DNA from 2 places in the Alteromonas sp. ISO5 genome. Region 2 is predicted to be linked to the other one. Evidence: predicted binding sites of a transcription regulator. Region 2 holds the regulator's gene; the other holds the start of a gene.

Region 1 (16,521 bases), 910 kb from region 2:
CTTGGCGTCTAACTTGATTACTTTAAACTCAAGCTCTTTGCCTTCCAGGTGAGTCGTGTCACGTACCGGACGTACGTCAACCAGTGAACCTGGCAGGAACGCGCGAACACTGTTAACTTCAACAGTGAAACCGCCTTTAACTTTACCATTGATAACGCCCTTGATAGTGGCTTTATCGTCGTAAGCTTTTTCCAGCTCAACCCATGCTTCGTGACGCTTAGCTTTTTCACGAGACAGGATAGTTTCACCAAAGCCGTCTTCTACTGCGTCTAGCGCTACGTCGACTTCGTCACCGATCGCGATTTCTAATTCGCCTTCGGCATTTTTAAATTGTTCAGCTGGGATAGCACTTTCTGATTTGAGACCAGCGTCAACAAGAACGATGTCTTTATCAATTGAAACTACAGTACCCTTTACAATTGAACCAGGGCGAGTTTCCAGTTCTTGTAAGCTCTCTTCAAAAAGTTGTGCAAAATTTTCAGTCATATGATTTAGTAATTAACTTAGGTTGACATCCACATTTCGATCCAGATAACGTGGGGTTATTAAACAAAGTCGTCACCTCCTGTGACAACGATTGCAATGGTTAACCTGCCCCGGCTTTACAGCCTGGAATTGATTATTTCCATTGCACTTTCAAAGACTTGGTTTATATCCAAATCTGTTGAATCGATCACTACAGCGTCTTCTGCCGGTACCAATGGTGCAATAGAACGATTCGCATCGCGATCATCCCGGGCTTTGATATCGGTTAAAAGGCGCGCAATATTAACATCCAGACCTTTATCTTTCAACTGATTATAGCGACGCTCCGCGCGGGCTTCAGCGCTGGCGGTCAGGAATAATTTTACATTGGCATCAGGGAACACTACGGTACCCATGTCGCGACCGTCGGCAATCAGGCCTGGCGTTTGTTGAAACGCACGCTGACGGCGTAAAAGTGCTTCACGCACCCGCGCCAGCGAAGCAATCTGGGACGCGGCAGCGCCCACTTCTTCGGTGCGAATATCATCGGTGACGTCTTCACCTTCCAGTACCACACGGCGCTGGTCGTTGTCAGTTTCAAAGCTCACATCAAGCCCTGAGGCCAACGGTACAATTGAACTTTCGTCGTCTACCGGTAGGTCATGGTGCATAGCAGCAACGGCTAAAACACGATAAATTGCGCCACTGTCTAAAAGGTGCCAACCCAGTTGTTCAGCGATCAATGCGCTAAGTGTGCCTTTCCCTGCGCCACTCGGACCATCTACCGTTACTACGGGTATTGGATGCATACCTGCTCCAGTTATTTAATAAAATGTTAATAAGAACTCGAAAACGGCGGCAATTATACCCGTGTAAGCCAAATAGGCAATGATACACGTCAATAAATACCCGGGATAATACCTAAGTCTGTAACTAACGCGTGCTGGCCCTCAGACCAGCACATTAGATAGTAGAGGTTAAATCTGTCTTAACGATGACAGATAGTGGCAAACCGGGTGAAATAATCGGGGAAAGTTTTGGCTGTACAACCGGGATCGTTAATTGTAACCGGCGTATCACTTAAGGATACCAGTGAAAAACACATGGCAATACGGTGATCATTATAGGTATCAATGGCTGCATGTTGTAATGTAGCGCCTGGCGTTACCCGAATATAATCGTGCCCCTCTTCTACTTCCACACCAAGCTTGCGCAGCTCCGTGGCCATTGCTAATAACCGGTCGGTTTCTTTTACACGCCAGTTATAAATGTTGCGGATACAGGTTTCACCTTCAGCAAATAACGCGGTAGTAGCAATCGTCATGGCTGCATCAGGAATGTGGTTCATATCCATGTCTATCCCTTTAAGCGGCGCACCATGAATAACGATACTGTCGTCAAACCATTCCACTTTCGCGCCCATAGCTTCCAGCACATCAGCAAAACGAATGTCGCCCTGTATGCTTTGCTTGCCAATGCCCGTTACTTTAACGGTACCACCTTTAATAGCGCCAGCCGCCAGAAAGTAAGAGGCGGATGAAGCATCCCCTTCCACCATAAAGGTTTCAGGCGCTACATACTGCTGACCCGCTTTAATCACAAAACGCTGATAATCCTGGTTCTCTACCGATACACCAAATTTGGCCATGGTATCCAAAGTAATGTCGATGTACGGCTTGGAGACCAACTCGCCTTTAATCGAGATTGTCGTATCTTCAGCGAATAACGGCGCCGCCATTAACAGCGCAGTCAAAAACTGGCTGGATACACTGCCATCTACCGACAGTTCACCACCCGTCAACTGGCTGCCGTTAATTTTAAGCGGCGGATAACCGGCATTTTTTAAATACTCAATATCTGCACCCGCTTCCCGTAACGCATCAACCAGGTCGCCTATGGGACGTTCTTCCATACGAGGTTCACCGGTAAGTTCAACGGTCACATCAGAAGCGGCCAGCGCAGCGCATAAAGGGCGCATCGCGGTACCGGCATTCCCCAAAAACAGACTTAGTGGTTTTTCAACAGCAAAAGCACCGCCCAAACCAGTGACTTTACACGCTGTTTTATCTTTGCTCAGACTGTACTCAACACCCAGTAATTTGAGCGCATCGAGCATATGGCGGATGTCGTCACTGTCGAGCAGGTTAGTCAGGCGGGTTTCGCCCTTTGCCAACGCCGCCAGTAATAAGGCCCGGTTAGACAGACTTTTTGAGCCCGGCACGTTGACGGTACCGTCGATTTTTTTGACCGGCTGTAACGTTAACTGCTCTGCACTCATGCGTGATGCTCCTCGAAGTCCTTCATAAAGCTTACCAGGGCTTCTACCCCTTCAATAGACATAGCATTATAAATGCTGGCACGCATCCCCCCTACTGAGCGGTGACCTTTAAGGGACATTAAACCGGCTTCTTTGGATTTTTCCAGGAACACTTTATCCAGCGCCGGATCGGCCAGATGGAAAGGTACGTTCATAATCGAGCGGTTTTCCGGATGCACGTTGTTTCGGTAAAACGACGAATCATCAATGGCTTTATACAGTGTATCCGCTTTGTGCTGATTGAGGCTGGCCATAGCTTCTACACCACCCTGTGCTTTGAGCCATTTAAATACCAGCCCCGCCAGATACCAAGAAAAGGTAGGCGGTGTGTTATACATGGAGTCATTTTTGGCCATCAGTGCGTAATCGAAAATCGACGGCGTGCTCTGGCGGGCCTTGCCTACCAAATCTTCACGTACAATCACTACAGATAAGCCAGACGGACCAATGTTCTTCTGCGCACCGGCATAGATAATACCGTATTTGCTCACATCCACCGGCCCAGACAAAATATTCGACGACATATCTGCGACCAAAGGCACATCACCGGCCTCCGGCAACCACTTGTAGGCAATACCATCTACGGTTTCATTCGGGCAAAAATGCAGATAAGCCGCGCGTTGGTCGATGTCGGCAGCTGCTGGCTTCGGCATAAACTGATAACCGTTATGATCGACGACCTCGCCAATCACTTTGGCATTATTATACTTTGACGCTTCTGCTACCGCGCCTTTAGACCAAGAGCCACTCACCAAATGCAGAGAGATATCATCCTGATTTGAAATATTTAGCGGAACCGCAGCAAACTGCCCGCGCCCGCCGCCTTGCAGAAACAGGACCTTATAGTTTTCCGGCACGTTCATCAGATCGCGCAGATCCTGTTCGGCCGTAGCGGCAATTTCGATAAAGTCTGCACCGCGATGACTCACTTCCATCACCGAGCAGCCACTGTCACGCCAGTTAATAAATTCCTGTTGTGCCTGCGCCATCACTGCGGTCGGCAGCATGGCCGGGCCAGCACTAAAATTGAATACGTTTTTCATGAGCTTCTTAAATACTGTCAGGAAGCACTATTACATACCAGCAATCTTACGACTGGAGGAATAATGCTTTCATACACTAAAAAACAAGCGGCACTAAGAGCCGCTTGCGATGCTTGTTGTATCCTTTAACGCAGGATTATTCGTCTGTCGTTGACTCATCTGCGCCGTCTTGTGCGGCGTTGGTATCGACGGCTTCTGCTTCGCCGCCTTCGTCTTCGATTAATTCGGCGTCTTCGATTTCTTCAATGCGTTGTAATGCAACCAGTTGCTCGTTGTCACCGGTACGGATCAGTCTCACCCCCTGGGTGTTTCTCCCAACGGTAGACACTTCACTCACCCGGGTTCTTACCAGCGTGCCCGCATTACTGATTAGCATGATTTCGTCGTTTTCATCTACCTGTACCGCACCAACTACCTTGCCGTTACGGTCTGAGACTTTAATTGACACAACCCCCTGGGTTGCGCGGCTCTTAGCCGGGTAATCTTCCAACGGCGTACGTTTACCGTAGCCGTTTTCGGTGGCGGTCAGTACCGCACCCTCACCACGAGGCACAATTAACGACACCACTTTCTGGCCATCAGGCATCTTAATACCACGCACACCTGTCGCAGTACGACCCATCGGACGCAACGCTAGCAGTTCTTCACCGGTTTCCGGATCCAGTTTAACGGCGCCGGTTTCAGAATCGCGCAGCTTCTCATTAAAGCGTACGACTTTACCGGCATCAGAGAACAGCATGATGTCGTCGTCACCATGGGTAATAGCAACCCCAATCAGTTCGTCACCTTCATTCAGGTTAACGGCGATAATACCGCTTGAACGAGGACGAGAGTACATGGTCAGGCTGGTTTTCTTCACCACACCGTTGGCAGTTGCCATCAGGACAAACTTGTCTTCTTCAAATTCTTTAATGGGCAGAATCGCGGTGATACGCTCATCATCTTCCAACGGCAGAATATTGACAATCGGACGACCACGGGCATTACGGCTGGCCAGTGGCAACTGATATACCTTCAACCAGTACAGTCGACCGCGGGTTGAGAAACACAGGATGTGATCGTGAGTATTGGCAACCAGCAGTTTCTCGATGAAATCTTCGTCTTTCATCTTGGTGGCTGATTTACCGCGGCCACCGCGACGTTGCGCCTCGTACTCTGACAGTCTCTGGTATTTCACGTAACCTTCATGAGAAAGGGTTACCACCACTTCTTCACGTTCGATCAGGTCTTCTAAATCAATATCGTGGCTGGCCGCCGTGATTTCTGTACGGCGTTCATCACCAAACTCGTCACGTACTTTTTCCAGCTCTTCGCGAATCACTTCCATGAGACGCTCAGGACTGCCCAGAATGTGAAGTAACTCAGCAATCAGCTCAAGCAGTTGCTTGTATTCGTCGAGGATTTTATCGTGTTCAAGACCCGTTAATTTATGTAAACGCAGGTCAAGAATGGCCTGAGCCTGTTGCTCAGTCAGGTAATATTTGCCATCACGAATTCCAAATTCAGGCTCCAGCCAGTCAGGACGCGCGGCATCATTACCGGCCCGTTGCAGCATCTCTGCTACATCACCGAGCTCCCAACCAGAAGCCACTAACGCTTGTTTCGCTTCTGACGGACTTGGTGAGGCTTTGATCAGCTCAATCACCGGATCGATGTTAACCAGCGCAATGGCCAGGCCTTCAAGGATATGCGCGCGGTCACGCGCTTTACGCAGCTCGTATACCGTTCTGCGGGTAACCACTTCACGGCGGTGTAGAACAAATGCTTGCAGAATTTCTTTTAGGTTAAACACTTTTGGCTGGTTGTTATCCAGCGCCACCATGTTAATACCAAATACGGTTTGCATCTGGGTATTGGCATACAGGTGGTTAAGCAGGACTTCAGCCGACTCGTTGCGTTTTACTTCAACAACGATACGCATACCGTCTTTATCAGACTCGTCGCGCAATGCAGAAACGCCTTCAATACGTTTTTCTTTAACCAGCTCGGCAATCTTCTCGATTAAGCGGGCTTTGTTTACCTGATACGGAATTTCCGTAACGATAATAGTCTCTTTACCGTTGTCTTCGGTTTCGATTTCAGCACGGGCACGCATGTAGATTTTACCGCGACCAGTCCGGTAAGCATCAACAATGCCTTTTCGACCGCTGATTAATGCAGCAGTTGGGAAATCCGGACCTGGAATGTATTCCATTAACTGATCGACATCCAGGGATGGCTCGTCAATTAAAGCAATACAACCGTTCACAATTTCGGTGAGGTTATGCGGTGGAATGTTAGTTGCCATCCCTACAGCAATACCCGAAGACCCGTTTACCAGCAGATTAGGAATTTTAGTTGGTAATACGTCCGGGATGTGCTCTGTGCCATCATAGTTAGGCACAAAATCTACCGTTTCTTTGTCTAAATCAGCAAGCAGCTCGTGGGCAATTTTTGCCATGCGCACTTCGGTGTAACGCATTGCAGCGGCGGAGTCGCCGTCGACCGAACCAAAGTTACCTTGTCCGTCAACCAGCATGTAGCGTAAGGAGAAAGGCTGCGCCATCCGAACGATGGTATCGTATACGGCAGAATCACCGTGAGGGTGATATTTACCGATGACGTCACCCACCACACGGGCAGACTTTTTATAAGGTTTGTTAAAGTCATTCTTCAACTCATTCATGGCAAACAGTACACGGCGGTGTACTGGTTTTAAGCCATCACGTACGTCGGGCAGCGCGCGCCCAACGATAACGCTCATCGCATAATCCAGATACGACGTTTTGAGCTCTTCCTCTATATTAACGGGGAGAATTTCTTTGGCGTTATCAGTCATAAACTGCTTGGTCCCTTATTATAAGTTTGTCGCAATCCTGCAGATACCTGACGATCCTGCGCCCGGATCCCCTTAGATCACGCATTGGGGGTCTTCTAATTAACCAATGAGTTTATCACCCAAATCAGCATTTATGTAGTGATTAATGCATCCTTACCTTCACTTATTTCCTAAGCGTTTAATTTTTGCGCGATTGCCAAACCAGGTCGTAAATAAGCCATGTGCAGATTGCCAATTTGCGGTAATGTAAAGCGGATTTTGAACTTCAGGTAAGATAAAAACTCACGCTCATGACAGAAACACAGCAAAATGTAGATCAAACGGAAATCGACAAGTTTTCTGAAATCGCAGCCCACTGGTGGGACCCCCTAGGGCAGTTTAAACCTTTACATGCCATCAACCCGTTACGCCTTTCCTTTATAGAGGAAACATGCGAAGGGGTATTCGGCAAAAAGATTCTCGATGTAGGCTGTGGCGGCGGCATTCTTGCGGAGTCGCTGGCACAACGCGGGGCCGAGGTTATCGGTATAGATATGGCCAGTGCCTCGTTGGAAATTGCTCAGCTACACAGCCTGGAAACGGGTGTTAAAGTGGATTATCGCTGCGTGAGTGTTGAAACCCTGGCCGCCGAACAGCCCGAATCCTTTGATGTGGTAACCTGTATGGAGATGCTTGAGCATGTGCCCGACCCGGCTTCGGTTATCAGTGCCTGTGCCAAGCTGGTAAAACCTGGCGGCAAGGTGTTCTTCTCTACATTAAACCGTAATCTTAAAGCCTATCTGATGGGCATTCTGGCAGCGGAATATGTATTACAATGGGTGCCGAAAGGTACGCATCAGTACCAGCGCTTCCTGAAACCGTCTGAGTTAATGAAAATAGCCGATCAGGCGGGATTGTTTACCCGAGCAGCCACCGGTTTGCATTATGATCCCTTCAATCAGGCGTTTGTACTATCCGATCGGAACGTTGACGTCAACTATATTTTGCAATGTGAAAAATCTTGACGACACACAAGATATAGTGTCCTGATTTTTAATTGAGCACTATATATCGCATTTTTATAAAAATTAATTATTCGGAATAAATTGTTTTAAGCGATCGCAAAAAAAATCTAAAGTGCTTGCATTCAGTCAAATATTGCTTTGTTCAAACGTAAAAGGTTAGTCAATACTAACCTTTTGCCGGCCTTCATTTGATCGCTGAATTAAGCACCAGATATTGGGTTGCATTAAAGTCAAAACCTCACTATCTTGTGTTTATCCGATAGCAGTCTTGTTTAAAAAATCGACTGATGTAGGTATTTCTCAGGCGGAATAAACATTCACGGATCGGAGTGATCGCCAATGGATCCCTTCGAAATTAATAATTTAAAACAAATTGGGCAGTGCAAACTTGCCCCGCGAATAGCGCTAACTGACATACGGCCACAAAAATGAATGACAATTTATCAGTCACCAAACGCAATGGTGAAAAAGAGCCCATTGATCTGGAGAAAATTCACAAAGTTATTACCTGGGCAGCAAAGGGACTCAACAATGTCTCTGTTTCACAGGTAGAAATTAAAGCCCACATTCAGTTTTACGACGGTATCAAAACCGCCGAGATCCATGAAACCCTAATTAAATCAGCGGCGGATCTTATCTCAACTGAAGCTCCGGATTACCAGTATCTGGCAGCACGTCTGGCGATTTTCCACTTACGTAAAAAAGCGTTTGGTGAATTTGAGCCACCTAAGTTGTTTAACCATGTGGCCCGTATGGTCGATATGGGTAAATACGATACTCACCTGTTAGAAGACTACACACCGGAAGAATTCGCCGAGATGGATAGCTATATCGATCACTGGCGTGACATGAATTTCAGCTATGCGGCCGTTAAACAGCTGGAAGGTAAATACCTGGTTCAGAACCGTGTCACTGGTGAGATCTACGAAAGTGCTCAGTTCCTGTATATTCTGGTAGCGGCCTGTTTGTTTGCCAACTACCCGAAAGAGACTCGTCTGCAGTATGTGCGTCGTTTTTACGATGCCACATCGACTTTTAAGTTGTCTCTGCCTACCCCGATCATGTCGGGTGTGCGTACCCCTACCCGTCAGTTTAGCTCTTGTGTATTAATTGAAACCGGCGATAGCCTTGATTCAATCAACGCTACCGCCAGTGCGATTGTTAAATATGTGAGTCAGCGCGCTGGTATAGGTGTTAACGCTGGACGTATTCGTGCACTGGGTAGCCCGATTCGCGGCGGTGAAGCCTTCCATACTGGTTGTATTCCTTTTTATAAGTACTTCCAGACAGCGGTTAAGAGCTGCTCTCAGGGCGGTGTTCGTGGTGGTGCAGCAACGCTGTTCTATCCGTTATGGCATATGGAAGTTGAATCACTGCTGGTACTGAAAAACAACCGTGGTGTAGAAGAAAACCGTGTGCGCCACCTCGACTACGGCGTTCAGTTTAATAAGCTGATGTATCAACGCATGATGAAAGACGACTACATCACGCTGTTCAGCCCATCTGACGTGCCTGGCCTGTACGACGCTTTCTTTGCCGATCAGCCTAAGTTCGAAGAGCTGTACGTTAAGTACGAGCAGGACGAGTCAATCCGCAAAAAACGCATTAAAGCCATGGAATTGTTTGGCTTGTTTATGCAGGAACGTGCCAGCACCGGCCGTATTTATCTGCAGAACGTGGATCACTGTAATACGCACAGCCCGTTCGATCCGAAAGTGGCGCCGGTTCGCCAAAGCAACCTGTGTCTTGAAATCGCGCTGCCAACCAAGCCGCTCGAACACGTTAACGACGAAAATGGTGAAATCGCGTTATGTACGCTGTCTGCCTTTAACTTAGGCGCCATTAAATCACTGGATGAGTTTGAAGAACTGTCTGACCTGGCCGTTCGTGCACTGGACAGCTTGTTAGATTATCAGGATTACCCGGTACCGGCCGCTTACAATGCCACTATGGGTCGTCGTACACTGGGCATTGGTGTGATTAACTTTGCTTACTACCTGGCGAAGAACGGCGTGAAGTACTCAGACTTCAGTGCCAACAGCCTGGTGCATAAAACCTTTGAAGCCATGCAGTATCATCTGCTTAAAGCGTCGAACAACCTGGCGAAAGAGAAAGGCGCATGTCCTAAGTTTAACGAAACCACGTATTCGCAGGGCGTACTACCAATCGATACCTATAAGAAAGACCTGGATGCAGTATGTAATGAGCCACTGCACCTTGACTGGGAGAGTCTGCGTAAAGACATCGTAGAGTATGGCTTGCGTAACTCTACACTGTCAGCACTGATGCCATCAGAGACCTCATCGCAGATCTCTAATGCCACTAATGGTATTGAGCCGCCGCGCGGCCATATCAGCGTTAAGTCCAGTAAAGACGGCGTACTTAAGCAGGTTGTACCGGAATATGAGCGCTTGAAAGACCAGTATGAACTGCTGTGGGATATCCCGTCTAACGATGGCTATCTGCAGCTATGCGGAATCATGCAGAAGTTCGTCGATCAGACGATTTCAGCCAATACCAGCTATAACCCGTCTAAGTATGAGAATGGCAAGGTACCGATGCGATTGTTGCTTAAAGACCTGCTGACCGCCTACAAACTGGGGGTTAAAACGCTGTATTACCATAACACCCGTGACGGTGCTGCCGATGCCCCGGTTGAAACAACTACCGCCGCAGCAGCCAAACCAGCCGCTCAGGAAGTCGTGATTGAAGACGACGACGATTGCGCCGGTGGTGCTTGTAAAATATAACCATTGTTCATTTGCCCGGCGCCTGCCGGGCTTCTTATTGCGCTAGTGAAGTGATAATAAAACATGAAATACACCACGTTTAATCAGCAAAATGTGAATCAGCTCGATGAGCCGATGTTTTTTGGTAACCCGGTTAACGTAGCCCGTTACGACCAACAAAAACACCCCATTTTTGAAAAGCTCATCGAAAAGCAAATTAGCTTTTTCTGGCGCCCGGAGGAAGTGGATGTCACCCGTGACCGGGTCGACTTTCAAAAACTGACCGAGCCAGAAAAGCATATTTTCATTTCTAACCTGAAATATCAGACACTGCTTGATTCGGTGCAGGGCCGCAGTCCTAATATCGCATTCCTGCCGATTATCTCGTTGCCAGAACTGGAAACCTGGGTAGAGACCTGGTCGTTCTTCGAGACGATCCACTCTCGCTCCTACACGCATATTCTGCGGAATCTGTTTACTGATCCGAGCAGCATTTTTGAAGATATCGTGGTGAACGAAGAAATTAAGCGTCGTGCAACGGATATCTCTAAGTATTATGACGACCTGATTTATGCTACTCAGCTATGGCAAACTCAGGGCGAAGGGATGTATACCAACGATGGTCAGCCCTACCCGGTTAACATGCGCGAGCTGAAGAAAAAGCTGTATCTGTGCATGAACTCGGTAAACGCATTGGAAGCCATTCGGTTTTATGTATCCTTTGCCTGTACTTTCGCGTTTGCTGAACGTGAGCTCATGGAAGGTAATTCCAAAATCATCCGCCTGATTGCCCGCGATGAAAACCTGCATCTTACCTCCACGCAACATATTCTGAATCTGTGGGCCAAAGGGAAAGATGATCCTGAAATGGCTGAAATCGCGCAGGAATGCGCCAATGAAGCAAAAGAAATCTTTATGAAAGCGGTAGAGCAGGAAAAGCAATGGGCTGAATACTTGTTCCAGCATGGTTCTATGATTGGCCTGAATAAAGAAATTCTGTGTCAGTATGTTGAATACATTGCTAACCAGCGTATGGCGGTTATCGGCATGGGCCAGCCCTATGAAGTAACGTCTAATCCGCTGCCATGGATGAATAGCTACCTGATCTCCGACAACGTTCAGGTAGCACCACAGGAATCAGAATTAAATGTTCACAGGCTAAAATCCCCGTTAAATTGCTATGATGAACCATCGAAGTTGGCAGCATAAGGGAGTTTTGACAGATGAAATTTAGTACCTTCAACCAAGTAAAAAATAATCAACTAATTGAGCCAATGTTTTTCGGAAATCCTGTTAACGTTGCTCGCTTTGACCAACAAAAACACGCAATCTTCGAAAAAATAACTGAAAAACAGATCTCATTTTTCTGGCGTCCAGAAGAAGTAGATGTATCTAAAGATCGTATCGACTTCCAAAAACTTTCAGATGCAGAAAAGCACATTTTCATATCCAACCTGAAATATCAAACTTTACTCGACTCGGTACAAGGCCGTAGTCCAAATATTGCGTTCCTACCTATTGTTTCAATACCTGAGTTGGAAACATGGATCGAAACATGGTCGTTCTTTGAAACTATCCACAGCAGGTCGTACACACATATTTTGCGCAATGTTTTCTCAGATCCAAGCCCAGTTTTTGATGACATCGTTGAGAACTCTGAAATTCAAAAAAGAGCAACAGATGTATCTAAATATTATGATGATCTGATTTTTGCCACACAACTCTATCAAACACGAGGAGAAGGCGTATTTGAAGTAGATGGGGACATTCACGATATTACGTTGCGAGAATTAAAAAAGAAACTTTTCCTGTGTATGCAATCCGTAAATGCCTTGGAGGCAATACGCTTTTATGTCTCTTTCGCATGTACATTCGCTTTCTGCGAGCGGCAGTTAATGGAAGGAAATGCAAAACTACTTCGCTTAATTGCACGAGATGAAAACCTTCATCTTAGTTCGACTCAACACATAATTAATTTATGGTCGAAAGGTAAAGACGATCCTGAAATGGCTGAAATTGCAGAAGAACTGAAGCATGAAGCTACTCAGATTTTTGTGAATGCAGCAAATCAAGAAAAACAATGGGCTGAATATCTATTCCAATATGGCTCTATGATTGGATTGAACAAAAATATTCTTTGTGAGTACGTTGAGTACATTGCCCACATGCGAATGAAAGCCATAGGATTAGATTCTCCTTTTGAATCCAAGTCAAACCCTCTGCCATGGATGGACAATTATTTGATATCTGATAATGTACAAGTGGCCCCTCAAGAGTCAGAGATAGCATCCTACGTTATTTCTCAAATTGATTCGGAAGTTGCATCATCAGACTTTGATGATTTTGACTTATAGAAATTGTCAAAAATTATCAAATGTAAGACAGTAAATGGCACTAAAAATGTGCCGTTTATTGAAGGCTCTACAATTCTCGAAAGTCTAGAAGCAGCACAGTTACCGACTAATTCGCATTGCAGAGATGGCTTCTGTGGTGCATGCCGCTGTAAGTTAGTATATGGGGAGATTAACTACACAGTAGACCCTCTTGCCTTTATCGATGACGACGAGATCTTACCCTGTTGTGCAATAGCTATTTCAGATATAAATATTGAACTTGAATAATTCACTATAGTCGTTGGAAATTAATTTCCTACGACTATAGTGAATCAGCAAGCGAAGCGCGGTAGATAGACTCGGGTTCTACCCAGATTTTACGGACACATCCATAAAGAGGCATACTATGCCTGAAAGGAGTGTCTATGACCAAACGAAGAAAGTATTCCCCAGAGTTTAAACGCGAAGCGGTGTTACTAGCACAGCAGCCTGATGCCAGTTGTCGTCAGATTGCATTGGATATCGGTATCAATCCCAACCTCCTGAGTCGCTGGAAGCGTGAAGCTGAGCAGTCCAAAGATAAAGCAAGCATTTAAAGGCAGCGGCTCCCCTCGTGATGAGGAAATGGCAAGACTGAAACGCGAACTTGCCAAAGTTAAGAAGGAACGGGATTTTTTGCGCGAAGCGGCAACGTTCTTCGCCAAAGAGTTACCGTAAGGTATCTGGCGATATCGCGGTGCCGCGAAGCCTTCTCTGTTCGTCTTATGTGCCGATGTCTGAACGTCTCTCCCAGTGGTTATTACGCTTGGGTGGAGCGTCAACCGAGTGCGCGAGAACGGGCAAACGCAAAACTGCTAAAGCGAATGCGCGAAATCCATGACGACAGTGGCGGCATTATTGGTGCGCCTCGTATGCACGAAGACCTCCTGGCTGAAGGGATAAAGGCAAGTTTAAATCGTGTAGCCAGGTTGATGGCTGTGAATGGACTTTATGGTTGGCCGCGTAAGAAGGGCCGAGGTGCAAAGCGCAAATCAGTGCGACCACTTGGACTATCCAACCATTTAAAACGTGACTTTTACGCCTTTGAGCCAGAAACCAAATGGGTGACCGATATCACCGAGGTCGGCACGCTGGAAGGAAAGCTCTATCTGTGTGTCGTGCTGGATCTGTTCAGCAAACTCATTGTTGGCTGGTCGATGCATCATCGTCAGGACCGTTACATGGTGATGCGAGCTGTTGAGATGGCCGTATGGCAACGCCAGGAACAACATAACGTGATCCTGCACTCTGATCGCGGTACACAATTTACCAGTGGCGATTATCAGCGACTGCTGAAGCAGAAAAATTTAACCAGCAGCATGAGCGCCGTTGGACATTGTGCAGATAACGCGGCCTGTGAAGGGTTCTTCGGCGTGTTGAAACGTGAACGCATCAACTACCGACAGTACCGAACAAGAGACGAAGCCAGAGCAGATATATTTGATTATGTTGAACGGTTCCATAATCCGAGAATGAGACGTAGACTTGCTAATCAAGACAACAAGTTTACGTCTTTATTAAACCGTCCGTAAAAACGGGGTAGAACCCCTCTGTATTTCCGATATCAAGTGGATAATAATACGCAGCAAGAATAGGTTCGATTGATATTCAATTTAGAGCTTAAATGAAAGCCTACTCACTCTACGAGTACGCTTTATTTAGTTAGACTTGACAGTCAAAGATGATGCATCATCGGTTTCAACCAGCAGCATTTTATAAACACCTTCTCCATATTCATTGACCGTACTGTTTGTGAATATGTAGTTTTCACTAAATTTCGATAAATTTTGATAACTCTCAGTAGCTTCCGCATCACCAGTAAACGTAACAACACATATTTTATTGGCGCACGAGAAGCGTTCAGAGTGCGTAGTATCGGCGTATTCTTTATAAAAATAGTCGCTCAGTTTGTTTTTTCGCGAAACAGACTTTTCATTGGTGCCAACTTCATCCAATGCATCCATTATTTCATTAAAGTCTTTTGCCTTAAAAAAATTATCCAGCCCGCTTTTTAACAAATGCCCATCTTCATTAACAAAGTGATCTTCCGCACTTTCAATAGAATTAAAGGCATCACCCCACTTTATTGCATTTTCATCGGTAGATTCAGTTAGATTCTTTTGCTCTCTGTCTTGGGCGGTAGTCGATTCATCTTTGTCCTGAGAAATCAACATAACATCTTGTTCTTGCGTTTCGTTTGTCTCTATTTTTGTAGCAGAGAGCGCTGACATGTGCTTTTGTCTTTCTAATTTGGATTGGGCATGCTCACTTGTCGAATTGGAATTCTGAGTGGGATTAGAAGGGGATTCCTGATCATACAGAATGTAACTGACACAACCTATTAGAGCAATAACTACAACAGAATATGATAAAAGTGCTTTTTTTGTCATGATATGAATCATTCCTTGAGTTTTCATACATAAAGAGCGTAGTGGATAACTAGGCTCAACAATAATTCACGTTTTTAATCGCTACTTAAAAAGTACAGTGAACCTGTCCACCACCGCAACAGCTCAACTTAACAGTTCCGTCGTCGAAAATCTCTGCCGTCATTTGCCCCGATGTACAAGTGCACGAATACGCGTTGACACTGGTAGCCAAAACTAATGACGCGATGAACATACCTACTTTTGTAACTTTTTTCAAATCTCCTTATCAATATATATAGCCAACTTACCTCGTTAGCATATTTAGGCTACTATTGTTTATCGTTCCGTTTGTTTTTCAAATTATTGCGATTATAAATTAAACTAAATTATCTATAAATCAAAATCTTTAGTCTTTTTGTTTCGTTTAACCGACAGTAGTTCTTGCTCAATACGAGCCTGCCAAGTTATCCTCATTTTTTCAGACTCTTTCAGTCTATCTACCCTATCTGTTCCTGCAAGTGCTTGTGAGTATTCAAGGTAAGTACGTTGTGATTCTGAACTAATATGACCCAACTTGTCTTTGGGATGAATCCGATCAGCAGATTTTGCAACGTTTGGATTATTATTCAATTTAAGTTGTGTTTCATACTCATTTTCTGATTCTTCGATAGCGAATAGGTGTCTGAAAACATGAAGCCGCCTTACGGTGTGGCCATCCAAGTTTTTTCGCGTAGTTGCTGATTCTTTTAAACAGATATTGCTTTTTCATATCTGATCCATTTCGATTAATAAACAACGCCCCAGACCATTTTAGTGAAAGTTGATTTTCCTTTAAAAATGGATCCAATGAATCATTAATGAATAAGTAAATTTTAAGAGCTAGAGAATAGTTAATCTCGAACGAGAACTTATAACCAAACTTTTTTTTTGCTGGTGTTATAGACATTTTTCCCAGTATCTTCCGCATCGGTGATGTCCCTAAACTGGGAAGCCTTTAACGATATAATGCTATTTCTCCTGAAGGCCGAAGACCTAGGGAAATGGGATTAGCCCCCAAGTCTGCTGCTGTGGCCGGGGTTTTGGCAACTTCATGGTAATCCTGCGGAGCATTTATTGCTGCAGACGTGGTAATTTTCACATCTTCTTCCAGGTTTTCGGCAGACAACTCAGCTTCCTGAATGGTAGCACTGGCCATGCCCCTAAACTATCCCAGGATATTCGGCCCTGATAGGCGCTTACGGAATTCTGACCCAAGACCGCCAGAATGACATCCTGATTGATGTAATTATCTCTACATCTGTCTCGCCGGTGAAAATACAATACGACCGTCATTGTCCAGCTCGCCGTCGCCGCTATAAGTGACTGTAGTCCCGACCGAATTAGCCGTATTAATGTTAGTTGCGT
Region 2 (16,521 bases):
TTTCAACGTAGCAGGTTTAGCCGCGCTCGTGAGGACGCAGGGTTTTAACCGCTTTATCCAGTGCGCCATTGACAAATTTATGGCTGTCTTCGGCGCCGAAAGATTTAGCCAGTTCAATGGCTTCGTTGATAATTACCTTGTATGGGACATCGACTTGTTCGGTTAGTTCATAAGTGGCTAACCGTATAATCGCTTTTTCGATAGGATCCAGCTCTTCGGGCAAACGACCAAGGTAGGGTTTAATCGTACTGTCTAACTGAGACGCACTGCGAACAACCCCGCGTAACAATAACTGAAAATAGTTCATATCTACTTTTTTCATGTCGTTGCTAGTCGCCAGGGCGAGTTCAATCTGGTCGATCTGGTTATGGGTCATTTGCCAGGAGTAAACGCCTTGCAGCGCTATTTCACGGGCCCGACGGCGAGGAGAAACTTTCACGGTAGTTTCCTTATGCCAGGTCGTCTAGGGCAGACATTACATTCACCATTTCAAGTGCGCCCAGAGCAGCTTCAGCGCCTTTGTTACCGGCTTTGGTACCAGAGCGCTCAATGGCTTGTTCGATAGAGTCAGTGGTGATCACACCAAAAGAAACCGGTAAACCGTATTCCAGTGAAACCTGTGCCAGACCCTTGTTGCACTCACCGGCAACAAAATCGAAATGCGGTGTACCACCACGGATGACGGCACCCAGGGCAATAATGGCATCGAACTTCTTAGATTCAGCTAATTTTTTTGCTGCGACTGGCAGCTCATAAGCACCAGGCACGCGAACCAGCGTGACATCTTCATCACTGACTTCACCATGACGCTCCAGAGTGTCCAGCGCACCTTCCAACAAACTTTCAACCACAAAGCTGTTAAAACGTGAAACAACAATGGCAAATTTCTTACCTGTTGCGCGAATATTACCTTCGATAACCTGCATAGCCCAAATCCCGTATGAATCCCGTGTCAAAAACGGCGCGAAGTATACCACAACAGCGCCAAAACCCAATCGTTAGTCGTGAATATACTCAACAACTTCCAGGCCAAAACCGGAAAGGGCGTGATATTTAATGGGTTTACTTAATAATCGCATTTTCTGCACGCCCATGGCGGCCAGAATCTGACTTCCCACGCCTACTGTGCGCGAAGAGCCCTGCCAGTTTTTACCTACCGGCTGCTCACCGCGGTCTTCAGCTGCGAACCGTTGGAGCTGAGATTCCAGATCTTCTTCTTTACCCAGCAACACCAGTACACCACCCTCTTCGGCGATTTGTTGCATTGCATCGGGCAGGCTCATTGAGCGAGAAATTCCCCGGGTGGAGCCAAGTAAATCGCTCAGTGTGTTATGCAGATGCACCCGCACGAGGGTTGGCTCCTCAGCCTGAATATCACCGTTCTTCAGGGCAAAGTGCAACTGGTTGTCGATAACATCTTTAAAGGTATGCAGTTCAAATTCGCCGTACTGGGTGGGTAGCTGACAACTGGATACCTTCTTAATCGTGGTTTCGTTCAGGTTGCGGTATTCAATCAGATCGGCAATGGTGCCAATTTTAATATCATGTTCTGCTGCGAAGGCCTCGAGCTGTGGACGGCGAGCCATGCTGCCATCGTCATTTAATACTTCAACAATAACCGCCGCGGGTTCACAACCAGCTAGCCGCGCCAGATCTACACCAGCCTCAGTATGACCGGCCCGGTTAAGTACGCCCCCTTCTTTGGCGATGAGGGGGAAAATGTGTCCCGGCTGAACGATGTCTTTTGCCTGCGCATCCTTAGCTACCGCCGCCAAAATCGTGGTAGCCCGGTCGGCAGCAGAAATGCCGGTGGTGACCCCTTCAGCTGCTTCAATGGAAACCGTAAAGTTGGTCGAGAACTGGGCTTTATTGCGGTCTACCATCAATGGCAGGTTTAAACGCTGACAGCGCTCTGCGGTCATGGGTAAACACACCAGGCCCCGGGCGTGTTTTACCATAAAGTTAATGGCTTCAGGGGTGACATGCTCGGCGGCTATGATGATATCGCCTTCGTTTTCGCGATCTTCGTCATCCATCAGGATGACCATCTTGCCTTGCTTGATATCTTCGATTATTTCAGCGGTGCTATTAAGTGCCATAAATATTGTGTCTTGTAGGGTTATTTTTTTAGATAGCCGTGTTCGGCGAGAAATTCCAGACTGATATCATTTTTTTTGCTGGCGGCTTTGTCGCCCAACATCAGTCGCTCCAGATAGCGGGCGATAACGTCCACTTCCAAATTCACTCTGGTACCGGTTTTATAGGTGCCCAGCACCGTTTCCTGCAGCGTATGGGGAATGATCCACAGCATAAACTCGCTGCCGTTCACTTTATTTACTGTAAGACTAACGCCATCAACTGTAATACTCCCCTTGTGGGCAATATACCTGGCCAGATCATCCGGCGCGTCGATCCAGATTTCAACATAGTCACTGTGTTTTATGATGCGCGAAACTGCGCCCACTCCGTCAACGTGCCCGGAGACAATATGCCCACCGAAGCGGGAGCTTACCTGCATGGCTTTTTCCAGATTAACCTGGGTGCCCGGTTTATACTGAGCAAAACCGGTCAGGCGGATAGTCTCAGCAGAAACGTCCGCACTATAATGATGCGGGCTATAGTCGACAACAGTAAGACAAACGCCATTGGTGGCAATGCTGTCTCCGAGTGCCACATCGGACATATCCAACTTGCCAACGCCTACTTTAAGGCGGATGGACTCACCCTGATCAACCATAGATTCGATGGTTCCGAGCGCTTCAATAATTCCAGTGAACATAATGTCTTCTCGTGTTCTGTATTATGACTTGTCGACAGCTAATTGGTAGGTCAACCGGATGTCTTCTGCTATATGTCTGATGTCGGTTAATTTCAAGTGCACCGCTGCACTTACCTGCGTATATTGCGGTAACGTCAGCATGGATACGCCTTTATCTCCCAACAGTTTAGGCGCCTGATAAACAATCAGCTCATCCACCAGGTTGTTATCCATAAACGCGCCGGCAAGTCCTGCACCCGACTCCACTAACACCTCGTTAATACCGCGTTCAGCCAATTCAACGAGCAACAGGTGTAGATCAATTTTCCCTTCTGCGGACAACGGTAACTGACACTGTTCAACGTCCTGACTGAACCCCGCTCGGAAATGCCGATTAATAAGCAGTACCGGATGTCCATCATTAAACATCAGCCAGTTTGGTGTGAGCTTTTCCTGTGAATCAATCACCACCCGTAATGGTTGTCGTACCGCAGATAGCGGATAATGCCCAAACTCGGCCTGTTCCGGCCGTACCAGCATACTCGGGTTGTCGGCAATCACCGTACCACTACCGGTAATTATGGCACAACTTTGCGCCCGCAGTCGCTGCACGTCACGCCGGGCGGCGGGTCCGGTGATCCATTTACTCTCTCCATTGGCCAGCGCTATTTTGCCATCCAGACTTACGCCCAGCTTGACCCTCACCCACGGCAGGCCCTGTTGCATCCGTTTGATAAATCCTGGATTAAGCGCCCTGGCCTGCTTAGCTAACACATCCTGCGTGACGGTAATTCCCGCAGCTTTAATACGTTCAATTCCGTTGCCGCTCACCTGTGGATTCGGATCGGTCATACCCACAACGACTCTCGCCACACCGGCTTTGATCAGCGCATCAGCGCAAGGCGGTGTGCGGCCAGTATGACTGCAGGGTTCCAGGGTAACATAGGCAGTTGCGCCGCGGGCGTTGTCACCCGCGGCAACCAGCGCATGCACTTCGGCATGCGGCGTGCCTGCCTGAATATGATACCCCTGCCCGATACAGATTTTATCCTTGACGATTACACAGCCAACACGGGGATTGGGAGAGGTGGTATAGCGTCCCCTGGCAGCCAGTTGAATGGCTTTTGCCATCCAGTATTCATCGGAGGCAGGGGTAGGGTTGAGGCATTGCATGGGATTTAATCCCCCAGTCTGGCTATCTCTTCACCAAACTCTTTAATATCTTCGAAAGAACGATACACCGAGGCAAACCGAACATAAGCCACTTTATCCAGTTCCTTTAGAGCGTCCATAATAAGGTTGCCCAGAAACTCGCTTTCAACTTCACGCTCGCCGGTTGCCCGTAGTGTGGATTTTAGCTGCAAAACACACTGCTCGATTTTTTCAGTGCTTACCGGGCGTTTTTCCAGTGCCCGTTGTAAACCTGCGCGCAGTTTGTCTTCGTTGAAAGGCTCGCGGGTACCATCGCGTTTGATTACCCGCGGCATCACCAGTTCGGCGCTCTCAAAAGTAGTAAAGCGTTCATGACATTCAGCGCACTCCCGGCGCCGGCGCACCTGATGTCCTTCAGCGACTAACCTGGAATCAATAACCTTGGTTTCTTCGGCAGAACAAAAGGGGCAATGCATAAACGCTCCTGCTTAGTAACCGGCTCAGCCAGTAACCACTGAGCCGCAATTCCTCGGATTAGGCGTATACCGGGAAGCGTGAGCACAACTCAACCACTTCTTTCTGAACGCGTTCAACCACGCTCTCGTCGCCCATGTTATCCAGTACGTCACAAATCCAGCCGGCAACCTGCTTGGCTTCGTTTTCGCCAAAACCACGACGGGTAATCGCTGGTGTACCAATACGCAAACCACTGGTCACAAACGGTGAACGTGGATCATTCGGTACAGAGTTCTTGTTAACAGTAATGTTAGCATGGCCAAGGGCTGCATCGGCATCTTTACCGGTAATATCTTTATCAATCAGATCTAACAGGAACAGGTGGTTATCGGTGCCGTTGGAAACGATTTTATAACCGCGCTCCTGCATCACGCTTACCATGGCTTTGGCGTTAGCAACAACCTGCTGTTGATAAGCTTTAAAATCTGGCTGCAGAGCTTCTTTAAACGCAACCGCTTTAGCAGCAATAACGTGACACAGGGGACCACCCTGATTACCCGGGAAGACTGAGCTGTTAAGCTTTTTGTAGATGGTTTCATCACCACAGGCAGACAGGATAAGGCCACCACGTGGACCAGCCAGAGTTTTATGCGTAGTAGTGGTTACTACGTGTGCATGTGGCAGTGGGTTAGGATATACCCCTGCAGCAACCAGACCCGCTACGTGAGCCATATCCACCAGCAGGAAAGCACCCACTTTATCGGCAATGGCACGGAAACGCTGCCAGTCAACAATCCCCGAGTAGGCAGAAAATCCACCAATAATCATCTTTGGCTTGTGCTCTTCAGCCAGCGCTTCAACCTGGTCGTAATCGATTTCGCCGGTTTCTTCGTTTAAACCATACTGCACTGCATTGTAGGTTTTACCAGAAAAGTTAACGCTGGCGCCGTGAGTTAAGTGCCCACCTTCAGACAGGCTCATCCCCAGTACCGTATCACCGGCGTTAAGCAACGCCATAAAGACTGCAGAGTTTGCCTGCGAACCAGAGTGCGGTTGCACGTTGGCATATTCCGCACCAAACAGTTGCTTGGCACGCTCAATGGCCAGGTCTTCAACAACGTCTACATGTTCGCAGCCACCATAGTAACGCTTACCAGGATAACCTTCGGCGTATTTGTTGGTTAACTGCGACCCCTGGGCCTCCATTACTCGAGGGCTGCAATAGTTTTCTGAGGCAATCAGCTCAATGTGGTGTTCCTGGCGTTGATTCTCTTTATCAATCGCTGCGGCTAATTCCGGATCAAAATCGGCAATGTTCATTTGGCGCGGTAACATGAAGGCTCCTTACTGCGTTTTGGGGTCGCGTAAAATCAGAGACGCATATTCTAGTCATTTTACGTGCTATGTATACTGCTTTGTGGCTGATTTATGACAAATCCGAACAGTAATAGCGCAAACTGGCTGTCAACGGCGGATTACAGTTGGCCTGTGCAGTCTGCTCAGATGCACAGGCCCGGCATGCAAAGAAAGCATGGCAGGCCTTGACCAGAAGGCGCTTAGTCTTTCTTTTCCAGTTGTTTTACACGGTCGAAAAGTTGTTCTAACTGGCGGTTGCGAACTGCATTTTTGCGCCATTCTCGATTTGTCATAGCCGGTTGACCTGATGAATAGACGCCAGGTTCTTTGATGTCACTGATTACCATGGTGTAACCGGTAATTTGCACTTTATCGCAAATGGTCAGGTGACCGCCAATACCGCAACCACCAGCAATAATGACATACTTGCCAATGGTCGCACTGCCAGCTATGCCAGTAGCACCACAAATGCAACTGTGATCGCCAATAATACAGTTATGGCCGATTTGCACCTGGTTATCAATTATCACATTCTTACCGATAATGGTATCGTCCAGGGCACCGCGGTCGATGGTACTGGATGCGCCAATCTGGCTGTCATCGCCAATGACCACCGAACCGGTCTGCGGAATGGATAACCAGGTACCCGCATCGTTGGCATAACCAAAGCCGTCGGCTCCAATCACTGTCTGGCTGTGAATACGTACCCGCTGACCAATACGAGCACCATGGTACACCGTGACATGAGGATGAATTACCGTACCGTTGCCAATGTGCGAGCCACGACTGATCACCGTGTGTGCACCAATCACCACATTATCGCCCAGCACTACGTCATCTTCGATAACGCAATACGGGCCCAGAGCTACGTTGTCACCCAGCTTGGCCGAGTCGGCGACAACGGCGGTTTTATGCTGACCTACCGCCACACCGGGCGTAGTGTCAAATATTTGTGCAATGCGGGCAAAGGCGGCATGGGGGTTATTATGCAATAAGCCGGGCAGCGGGCAATTTTCCGCTTCGTTGGGATGCAAAATAACGGCACCAGCCTCAGTCGACTGTAGTTGAGAACGATATTTACCGTTAGTTAAAAAAGAAATGTGAGAAGATGTTGCACTGCTCAGAGTGCTGACGCCGGATAGCATAACTGAACCGTCGCCATGGACATCACCACCAACCTGTTCAGCAAGTTGAGCTAAAGACAGCGCTTGAGGTTGTGCTGGCATGAAAAATCCTTCATTAATTCTGGGTGTACCCGACAACGTATGAAAGCGGCAATTGAGCCTGCCGGGCATTAAACCTGTTTCCGATAGGGGTAGTTTACAAAAAAAATCACCGGTTGGCTCACATGGGATTTAAAAAATACCACTTTGTACTAACCTATAAGCCGCAGACGCCTACCAAGTAGCTGCGTCTTTGATTACAATAGCGACTTTCTAAAAAGCCAGGACCAAGCATGTCACAATACGTATATACCATGCACCGGGTGGGCAAGATTGTGCCACCTAATCGTCAGATTCTAAAAGACATTTCACTGAGTTTTTTCCCCGGCGCGAAAATTGGCGTACTGGGCTTAAACGGCGCTGGTAAATCCACGCTGCTACGCATTATGGCCGGTGTTGACACCGAGATTGAAGGTGAAGCCCGTGCCCAGCCCGGCATCAATATTGGTTATCTGCCCCAGGAACCTCAGTTGGACGAAACCAAAGATGTGCGTGGCAATATTGAAGAAGCCGTGGCAGATGTTGCCCATGCGCTGAAACGCCTTGACGAAGTGTATGCCGCTTACGCCGATCCGGATGCCGACTTTGATGCCCTTGCCAAAGAGCAAGGCGAACTGGAAGCCATTATCCAGACCAAAGACGGACATAACCTGGAAAACGCGCTGGAACGTGCCGCCGATGCACTGCGTTTGCCACCGTGGGATGCCGATGTCAGCAAACTGTCTGGGGGTGAGCGCCGCCGCGTAGCGCTGTGTCGCCTGCTGCTGGAAAAACCCGACATGCTGCTGCTCGACGAACCGACTAACCACCTGGATGCCGAATCCGTCGCATGGTTAGAACGCTTCCTGCACGACTACGAGGGGACGGTAGTGGCCATTACCCACGATCGTTATTTCCTCGACAACGTGGCAGGCTGGATCCTGGAACTGGACCGTGGTCACGGCATTCCATGGGAAGGCAACTATTCAAGCTGGCTGGAGCAAAAAGAGGCGCGTCTTGAACAGGAAGAGCGCACCGAGAATGCCCGTCAGAAGTCCATCAAACAGGAACTTGAGTGGGTACGTACTAACCCCAAAGGTCGCCAGGCAAAGAGCAAGGCGCGTATGTCGCGGTTTGAAGAACTATCAAGTGGTGATTATCAGAAACGCAACGAAACTAATGAACTGTTTATTCCGCCGGGTGAGCGCCTGGGTGATAAGGTCATCGAAGTTGCGCACCTGAAAAAATCCTACGGTGATCGTGTCCTTATCGACGACATGACTTTCACGGTACCCAAGGGTGCTATCGTTGGCATTATCGGCCCCAACGGTGCCGGTAAATCGACCCTGTTCAGAATGCTTACCGACAAAGAACAACCAGACGCCGGCTCAGTCACCATTGGTGATACGGTTAAAATCGCCAGCGTTGAACAGTTCCGTGATCACATGGATGGCAACAATACTGTATGGCAGGAATTGTCCGACGGTCAGGACATCGTTCGTATCGGTAATTTTGAACTTAACAGCCGCGCCTATTGCAGCCGTTTTAACTTCAAGGGCACTGACCAGCAAAAATTCATCAAGGATTTATCCGGTGGTGAACGCAACCGGGTACATCTGGCCAAGCTGTTAAAAGCGGGTGGTAACGTACTACTGCTCGACGAACCGACCAACGATTTGGACGTAGAAACGCTGCGGGCACTGGAGAACGCTCTGTTGGAGTTCCCCGGCTGCGCCATGGTTATCTCGCACGACCGTTGGTTCCTCGACCGTGTTGCCACCCATATTCTCGATTACCGCGACGAAGGCAAAATTAACTTCTATGAAGGTAACTACAACGACTATGAAAGCTGGTTAAAAGCTAACTTCGGTCAGGATGTGGTTGAGCCACACCGATTGAAATACAAACGTATCAGTAAGTAAACCGGCCAAACATCAGGCTATGCACTACACTAATAACTGAGGGTGCATAGCCCGTTTGTAAAAACAGGAATCAGGTTTACCATGCAACAAGAAAAACGTTTTTTTCAACGGGTTGGCATTTATTTGTCAGGGCAACTTATTACCGCGCAGGGTCATATCATACCAGTAGAAGTCGTTGACGTATCATTGCAGGGATTGAGGGTGGCCCGGCTGCCTGCAGACGTTAGCTTGCCTGCAGTAGGCAAGGTCGGGCTTAACTTTAAGGCTAATGAAGACAGTCCGCTAATTTCTCTTAGCGGCGAAATAATCCGCCTGGATCAGTCGCCGGAGAACGGCGAATCAACCGAAGCCGGGATCCGCATTACCCATATCTCAATAGACGATTTAGGCTCACTACGGCGTTTATTGCTATTGAATAGCGGTCAGGACGACCTTGACACCACTGAGCTTGAAACCCTGGTCGGCAAGATCACCGCATCACTGTCATCGACCTAGGCATCGAGAGCCTCTAACGCATCACTCAGTTTGGTTACCGGGATCACAGTTAAACCCTCAATTTTGTTTTTCGGTGCATTGGCCTTTGGCACAATAGCTCGTTTAAAGCCGTGCTTAACCGCCTCACTTAAACGTTCACTACCGTTAGGTACCGGCCGGATCTCGCCAGCCAGCCCAACCTCGCCAAAGACTATCAGTTCACGGGGTAAAGCGCGGTTTCGGAAACTGGATATCATGGCGACGAGTAAAGCCAGGTCGGCGGCTGTTTCGCTAACCTTTACGCCACCCACCACATTAACAAACACATCCTGATCATTCATCTGCACATTGCCGTGGCGGTGCATCACGGCTAACAACATGGCTAACCGGTTTTGCTCGAGACCCACGGTGACGCGGCGAGGATTGTTGAGCTGGGAATAATCAACCAATGCCTGGATCTCAACCAGTAAAGGGCGGGTGCCTTCCCAGATAACCATTACCACTGAGCCCGGGGCCTGACTATCGCCGCGGCTAAGGAATATAGCAGAGGGGTTGCCAACTTCCTTAACCCCTTTGTCTGTCATGCCAAACACGCCGAGCTCATTGACTGCTCCAAAACGGTTTTTATGACTGCGCAAGGTTCTGAACCGTCCATCACTCTCCCCTTCCAGCATCATGGAGCAATCAATACAGTGCTCTAGCACTTTCGGCCCGGCCAGACTGCCGTCTTTAGTGACATGGCCAACAATAAACATCGCAATATGATGTTGTTTGGCAAAGCGGGTCAGGTACGCAGCACTTTCTCTAACCTGAGACACACTGCCCGGTGCCGACTGGACATCAGAGACATGCATTACCTGAATGGAATCAATAACCATCATCTGCGGCTTTTGCTTTAACGCCAGATCGCAAATCATTTCGACATTGGTTTCAGCTAGCATCATGAGCTTGTCATCGGGCAGGCCCAAACGCCTGGCGCGCATCGCTACCTGTTGCAGCGATTCTTCACCGGTCACGTAAAGCGCAGACTTAGTGGTTGCCTGCTGGCACATTACCTGCAGCAACAACGTACTTTTGCCTGCGCCCGGTGAACCACCTATTAAAATGGCCGAGCCGGGAACAATACCGCCGCCCAACACCCGGTCGAGTTCCTTCAGACCAGAGCTGAAACGAGGTAAATCCTCTACATTAATTTCATTCAGCGTCTGGATTTGACTATGGGTCTGACCGGCATAACCGGCAAAGTTACCTTTGACCGTGGATTTAGCCGGACTGACCACAAATTCAGAGATAGTATTCCAGGCTTTACATTCGCTGCACTGGCCCTGCCAGCGCGGAAATTCCGCACCGCAATCAGAGCATACAAAAGCTGTTTTTCGTTTCGCCATAAATCAATTGGTTTCTACAAATATAAGTATTATGATTTCGTTAACAAGGATGTGCTTCTGGTGTCAGAACCCATCACTTAGGGAACAGCAGAATTACCTCCACGTTAATGTAGTCAGTTATTTTGCCGATAAGTCGTTAATATACTAAAAAGCCGTCAGGGACACAGCAAAACCTCGCATGAATCAGGATTTATCGCAGTACGCGCAGATAATAGAACAACTGAAACCTATGGTAAAAGAACCCGAGTTCAATCAGGTGCTTCAGCAGGTTGCTTCTCATATTGCCAAAGAAAAGCGCTTTTTGATAAAAATGGAAGTAAAGCGACTGGCGCGCCCCTGCATGCGAGCCATCGATTTACGCGGTCAGGTAGATGGAGAATGCCGACTGTACGAATACGATGGCATCAAGCATTATCTGGATGATGTGGCGATAGAGGTATTTGAACAACAGGTTCGGATGTTTGGTTTGTACTGCTTTGGCGTATATGAAGCGGTAATGGCCACTGAGAATAACTTTCGGGTTATTCGTGAAAAGGCCGAAGCCCGCAACGAGCATGACACAGAGCTACCGGAAAAAAGCAGTAATAGTCTTTCGCAGTTTGATGTGCCCAATATTAATTTGTTGAACTACGCTAAGCGTAATGAAGAACGCATGAACTTTGCGGTGGCACTGGAAGTTTTCACTGAAAGCAATAACAGTCTACGTGCTACCAGCGTGGATATTTCCGCCAAAGGCATGAAGATAAAACTTTCAAAAGAGCAACTCTTTAAGCCAGGCGAAAAAATTGGCGTGTATTTTCGCGGCCTTGAAACCGAATACTCGCTGGATAAAAAAATGGCTATTAAGTACCAGGTAGTCAGTATTTCCCGCAAAAAAGAGTTTCAGTTTCTGCAAATGAAACGGTTGCAGGACACCCCCAACGGCCACTTCGACCAGTTCATCGACAAGTTCATCCACGGCAACAAACGGCGCTACAAGGTGAATATGGATAATACTATAGACGCCATTATGAATAAGTCCTGCGAGCAGTACTTCTCGCCCAGTTGTCCGACCCTGCCTGTGTTTATCGAAGTTAAAGAAGGCCGGGCGCTGGCACGATTTGCCATGGCCAACGATTTAAACCGCCATATTCTGAGCTACTGGAATGACGAAGACGATGAATTGCGTCTCGGTTATTTACTTACCGGCGACCGTTTAAAACAATTAATTCAAAGTAAACATGAAGCCCCGGCGCTATATGTATACAGCTTTAACCATATTCAGAATGGCAAAATTTATTTCTATTCCGCTTCTAGTGACGAACTGGCTCGTCACCCGGCGCTGAGTGAATTGTTTATTGGCTTTGGCGCCAGAAAAGTCAGTTGGCGTGTTTTCAAATTAGGGATTGTGAAAGTATCGCCCGAGGATGCTTACGCGCCGCTGTCGTTACCCGACGATGTAGGCACTAAAGTTAAGCGCCAGAATGCTAAACCAGCTCCTCGCCTGATGGCGCGGTTACAAAATCTGGCTTACGCTGTACAGATAACCGATATAACCTCCGACCGGGAACAGTTACAGTTCAGTCAGATTAAAATTGACCGCGCACAATTAAAAGCCTTAAAACTATTTGGGCATGCCCGCAATCGCCCGCCGGCAGAGATAAAAGCGTTCCGTTATAAATTTCAGGAACAGCGCATGGAAACCCGCTATTTATTGCGCACCGCGGTGCAGGTCGTAGCCAGAGGGCAAGTCATTAACGGTATTAGTGAAGATATCTCGATTAACGGCCTGCGCATAGAAATCGACGGCGAATATTTTGGCGATCTGAATATGCGGGTGTTGGTTAGCCTGCCCAAGTTACAGGAACTGACCAGCAAGTTTGATGTCAGTGATTTACACTACCGGGTCGTTCACATCAGTGGTGATAAAAATGTGCTGCATTTACGTTCGGTTGCCGGTGAAGATGGCTTGCCGGCACGCCGCTTTTTTGCCGAACTGATAAAGAGCAACAAATCCTCACTCAAAACCTATCCTGATGAAGAAGAAATTCCGGGCATTGGCCATGCATTACGCTGTATGAATGCCAAGACCCCTTCTACCCTGGCTTTTGTTTTGTCCAAGGTAGGCGGGCGCTATTTACCTCAGGTAGGGGTTTTAGGCAATGCCGCAAATCCACGTCTGAAAACGCTGTTTGGTCATTTTGCCGAACAGCGTAAAATGAACCTTGAGGTGTTCTTCCGCGATCGATCGCTGGATGCGCCCTTCATACAACAATCCATCAAGCAGGTAAAAACTGAACATCAACCGGTGACCCGCGAAATTTTCGTGGCCTTCCGCCCGGCTGAAAAAGAACCGGCTGACGCTATCGACGCGCGCTATGATCACCGATTCAGCTCCGAAGAATCCCGTCAACAATTTATTGAGAATGCCCTGACGACCGGTCAGTTTATTGCTATGTCCGTTACCGTCACAGTTACCGGTAAACCCGATTTGGAAATGTTGCAATCAGAAATTAATTACATCGGCGTGTATGCCATTCACCGGGCAAAAGAGCTCGAAGAACGGTTGTGGAGTATTGGTGCATGCGTCCATGCCGTAGACATCACCGATCAGGTATTGCTAAGGTTTGGCTTCGATGAGCATCGCATTGCCGAAAACCATAAAACGCCCAGTCAGCACGCCATTGAGCCTGGCGGCATCAAGGCGTTACTGAAGAGTTAGACCGTTTAATTCTATTGTAAGTAGGTTAACAGCGCGTCCAGACCGGAATAGCGGATTGCCACGTCGGCCTGAGCATTGACCACCGGCTTGGCTTCAAAGGCAACACCTAACGCCGCCACGCCCATCATTTTAAGATCATTAGCACCATCGCCCATGGCGACTGTCTGGGCCATTGGGATATCCCAACGGCGGGCGAGTTCCTCTACGGTTTCGGCCTTTACCTGGGCATCGACAATCCCCCCCACTACCCGGCCGGTGAGTTTGCCATCCAGTTCTTCCAGGACGTTAGCTCGCGATGCATCCAGCCCCAGGCGATTTTCAAGATAACCAGCGAAATAGGTAAAGCCTCCCGAAGCAATGGCAATTTTCCAGCCATGCTGTTGCAGCACTTGCAGTAAGTTTTGCAGACCGGGCATTAACGGAATGCTGTCGCGGATCTGTTTAAGCTGACTCACTTCCACGCCATCCAGGCAGTCTACCCGGGAGCGCAGACTCTCAGCAAAATCAAGCTCACCACGCATGGCTTTTTCGGTGACCGCGGCAACTTGTTCACCAAGGCCCGCAAGCTTGGCGATTTCATCAATACACTCAATTTGGATAACAGTGGAATCCATATCCATCACCAACAGCCCCGGCTGTGTTAACTGCGGTGTGTTGCCACGCAATGCCACCTCACAATGACAGGCCTTTGCGGCGCCATCGAGCAGATCATGCAGGGTCTGCGTAGTGGCATCAACCGATTCAACATCAAAGCTAATTGCAGTGCCGGCAATCAAAGCGCTGTGGGAGTGCAGCGTAAAACTACCAAGCTTCACCGCTGGAGCAAGATGTTGGGCTATCGTTGCGAGCTGTTCCAGCGTTAATGACTGACCGCTAACGATAAGTTGCTGAACAGATTGCTCGTGCGCCTGAACTGCGAGTCCGGTGCACGATTGATCCCAGCGAAGATTCTGATATTCTGCCAACGTAGCTGAAAGAAAGGCTGCGCTGGTCAATTGTTCTGTACTAAGCGTTGTTAATTCCAAAGGGCGAGTTCTCATTACTTGAGTTAGCTAATAGTCCGATCCTAACGGATACGCCGCGTTTGGGAAATGCATAGTTAGACTAAGTTGCACATTTTTAATCTTATAAAAGGTATTGCATTGCGCCGTATTACGTTCTCAACTGCCCACCGGCTTATTCTGATGACCTTACTGATAACCGGTTTGTTTATCGCAGTAATGGTTGCCGTGACCACACACATGGGTCAGTCGTCGCCAGCAGAAGATCCCCTGGGGCGTCACTACGAGAGGCTCATTCGCCCGGCAGTCGCAGAGTTAAACCTGGCTGAACTCAACCGTGTACTGGCCAGTATGGCCGAGGATAATCACATTCTTCGTGCCACGGTATTTTCAGCGTCCGGCGAACGTTTAGCACAACAAGGCGTAACCACTTTATTACCGCAGTTGATGCGGAAAGAGCCACTTCGTACCAGCTACTTGGTGCCGGTAAAACAGGGTAATCAGGTACTTGGTTATTTACACTGGGTGCGGGAGCCAAACAACGCGAAATAATTGGCCGAAGTCTGTTCTGCAACAGCTTCAGGTGCTATACCTTTCAAATCTGCCAGGGTAGAAGCCACCTCACCAATAAACTGCGGCTCATTACGCACACCCTGCCGACCCGCTATGGGCATATCCGGTGCGTCGGTCTCCAGTAACAGATACTGCAATGGAATATTTGCCACGGTTTGCCGGGTTTTCTGTGCCCGCGGGTAGGTAATGGTGCCGCCGATCCCCAGTTTAAATCCCGCTTTAATATACTGCCTGGCGACCTGCTCACTGCCGGAAAAAGCGTGGATAACCCCACCGTGAATAAAACGGCTGCGTTTTAAAGACTCCAGTAATAAATGATGAGAACGGCGATGATGCAAAATAACCGGCAAAGACTGTTCGCTGGCCACCTTAAGTTGAGCTTCAAATAAAGCTTGTTGGGCATTAAGCGGAGTTTCTATAGTGCTATCAATGCCAATTTCACCAATGGCTACCGGCATTATCCTGGTGGTTTTCAGCAATTCCCGGAGGGTCGCAAGTGCACTATCCGGATCGTCAGGAAAGAAATACGGATGCAGGCCAAACGCGACATCCAGTTGCGTGTTGTCGGCCGCCATTTTTTGCTGACGCTGCCAGCCTGATAACGTTGTGCCGGGGATCAATATTCGCTCAACGCCCTGCTTAACGGCACGGTTCAGTACGGCCTGCCAGTCTGGTTCAAACTCAGGAAGATCCAGATGGCAGTGCGAATCAATCATAGGTAACCGTCGGGCTAGGGCATTAACCGCTGGGTCTTCCAGCTGTTATCAGCCTGTTTGGTATACTCGAAGCGGTCGTGCAAGCGGTCTTCACCGCCCTGCCAGAATTCAATTTGATGGGGAATCACTTTGAAACCGCCCCAAAAATCCGGCAAGGGGATTTCCTTTTTAGCGAACTTTTCTTTCATCTGATGAAACTGTGTCATCAGCAGTTCGCGGCTGGAGATAGGCTGGCTCTGCTGGGACACCCAGGCAGCCAACTGTGAATCTTTCGGTCGGGATAAAAAATATTTAGCGTTTTGCGCCGTGGTAAGTTTTTGTGCGGTGCCACAGATACGCACCTGACGCTCCATAAAAAACCAGGGAAAATGCAACGAAATACGAGGATTGTCACGCAGTTCTTTAGCCTTACGACTGCCCAGGTTGGTATAAAACACAAACCCTTCCTGGTCGTAATCTTTCAGCAAGACAATGCGTTGCGACGGCTGACCTTCGGCATCAACCGTAGCGACAGTCATGGCAGTAGGATCCGGGATCCCCGCATCAATTGCGGCGCCCAGCCACTGTTTAAACAAGTCTACCGGATGGTCGGTTAAATCACTATCGGTTAAATGCCCCTGACTGTACTGACGACGCATATCAGCGATACTCATATTCACTACCTGCTTAATTAATCTTCACCATAGCCTAAAGAACGCAGAGCCCGTTCATCGTCGGCCCAACCGGATTTCACTTTCACCCACAGTTCCAGGAAAACCTTATTATCGAACAACCGCTCCATATCCAGCCGCGCCTGTTCGCCTATGGTTTTTAAGTGCTTAC

Evidence for each region. The regulator NrdR, encoded in region 2, represses ribonucleotide reductase genes. The targets are predictions, from matches to a motif close to AAACACNANATNTNGTGTTT.
Region 1: a site for NrdR is predicted at 7,850-7,869, ahead of nrdA (class 1a ribonucleoside-diphosphate reductase subunit alpha). Genes of this name have one in related genera too.

What each region holds. Positions count from the first base shown of each region.
Region 1 is NZ_CM176572.1:4,266,348-4,282,868, forward strand. Features, by position in the region: gene rpsA (30S ribosomal protein S1) at 1-486, opposite strand, end outside; gene cmk ((d)CMP kinase) at 603-1,274, opposite strand; gene aroA (3-phosphoshikimate 1-carboxyvinyltransferase) at 1,454-2,743, opposite strand; gene serC (3-phosphoserine/phosphohydroxythreonine transaminase) at 2,740-3,825, opposite strand; gene gyrA (DNA topoisomerase (ATP-hydrolyzing) subunit A) at 3,962-6,643, opposite strand; gene ubiG (bifunctional 2-polyprenyl-6-hydroxyphenol methylase/3-demethylubiquinol 3-O-methyltransferase UbiG) at 6,934-7,647, shown strand; gene nrdA (class 1a ribonucleoside-diphosphate reductase subunit alpha) at 8,076-10,397, shown strand; gene nrdB (class Ia ribonucleoside-diphosphate reductase subunit beta) at 10,461-11,585, shown strand; gene nrdB (class Ia ribonucleoside-diphosphate reductase subunit beta) at 11,600-12,730, shown strand; gene yfaE (class I ribonucleotide reductase maintenance protein YfaE) at 12,779-12,997, shown strand; partial or broken gene AC2T0J_RS19160 (IS3 family transposase) at 13,135-14,291, shown strand; gene AC2T0J_RS19165 (hypothetical protein) at 14,407-15,138, opposite strand; gene AC2T0J_RS19170 (hypothetical protein) at 15,508-15,837, opposite strand; gene AC2T0J_RS19175 (hypothetical protein) at 16,112-16,312, opposite strand.
Region 2 is NZ_CM176572.1:5,178,088-5,194,608, forward strand. Features, by position in the region: gene nusB (transcription antitermination factor NusB) at 17-439, opposite strand; gene ribH (6,7-dimethyl-8-ribityllumazine synthase) at 450-926, opposite strand; gene ribBA (bifunctional 3,4-dihydroxy-2-butanone-4-phosphate synthase/GTP cyclohydrolase II) at 999-2,099, opposite strand; gene AC2T0J_RS23485 (riboflavin synthase) at 2,120-2,779, opposite strand; gene ribD (bifunctional diaminohydroxyphosphoribosylaminopyrimidine deaminase/5-amino-6-(5-phosphoribosylamino)uracil reductase RibD) at 2,801-3,931, opposite strand; gene nrdR (transcriptional regulator NrdR) at 3,937-4,386, opposite strand; gene glyA (serine hydroxymethyltransferase) at 4,445-5,701, opposite strand; gene lpxD (UDP-3-O-(3-hydroxymyristoyl)glucosamine N-acyltransferase) at 5,923-6,948, opposite strand; gene ettA (energy-dependent translational throttle protein EttA) at 7,179-8,846, shown strand; gene AC2T0J_RS23515 (PilZ domain-containing protein) at 8,928-9,341, shown strand; gene radA (DNA repair protein RadA) at 9,338-10,708, opposite strand; gene AC2T0J_RS23525 (PilZ domain-containing protein) at 10,887-13,409, shown strand; gene serB (phosphoserine phosphatase SerB) at 13,421-14,434, opposite strand; gene AC2T0J_RS23535 (hypothetical protein) at 14,552-14,962, shown strand; gene AC2T0J_RS23540 (TatD family hydrolase) at 14,923-15,699, opposite strand; gene pdxH (pyridoxamine 5'-phosphate oxidase) at 15,714-16,352, opposite strand; gene era (GTPase Era) at 16,370-16,521, opposite strand, start outside.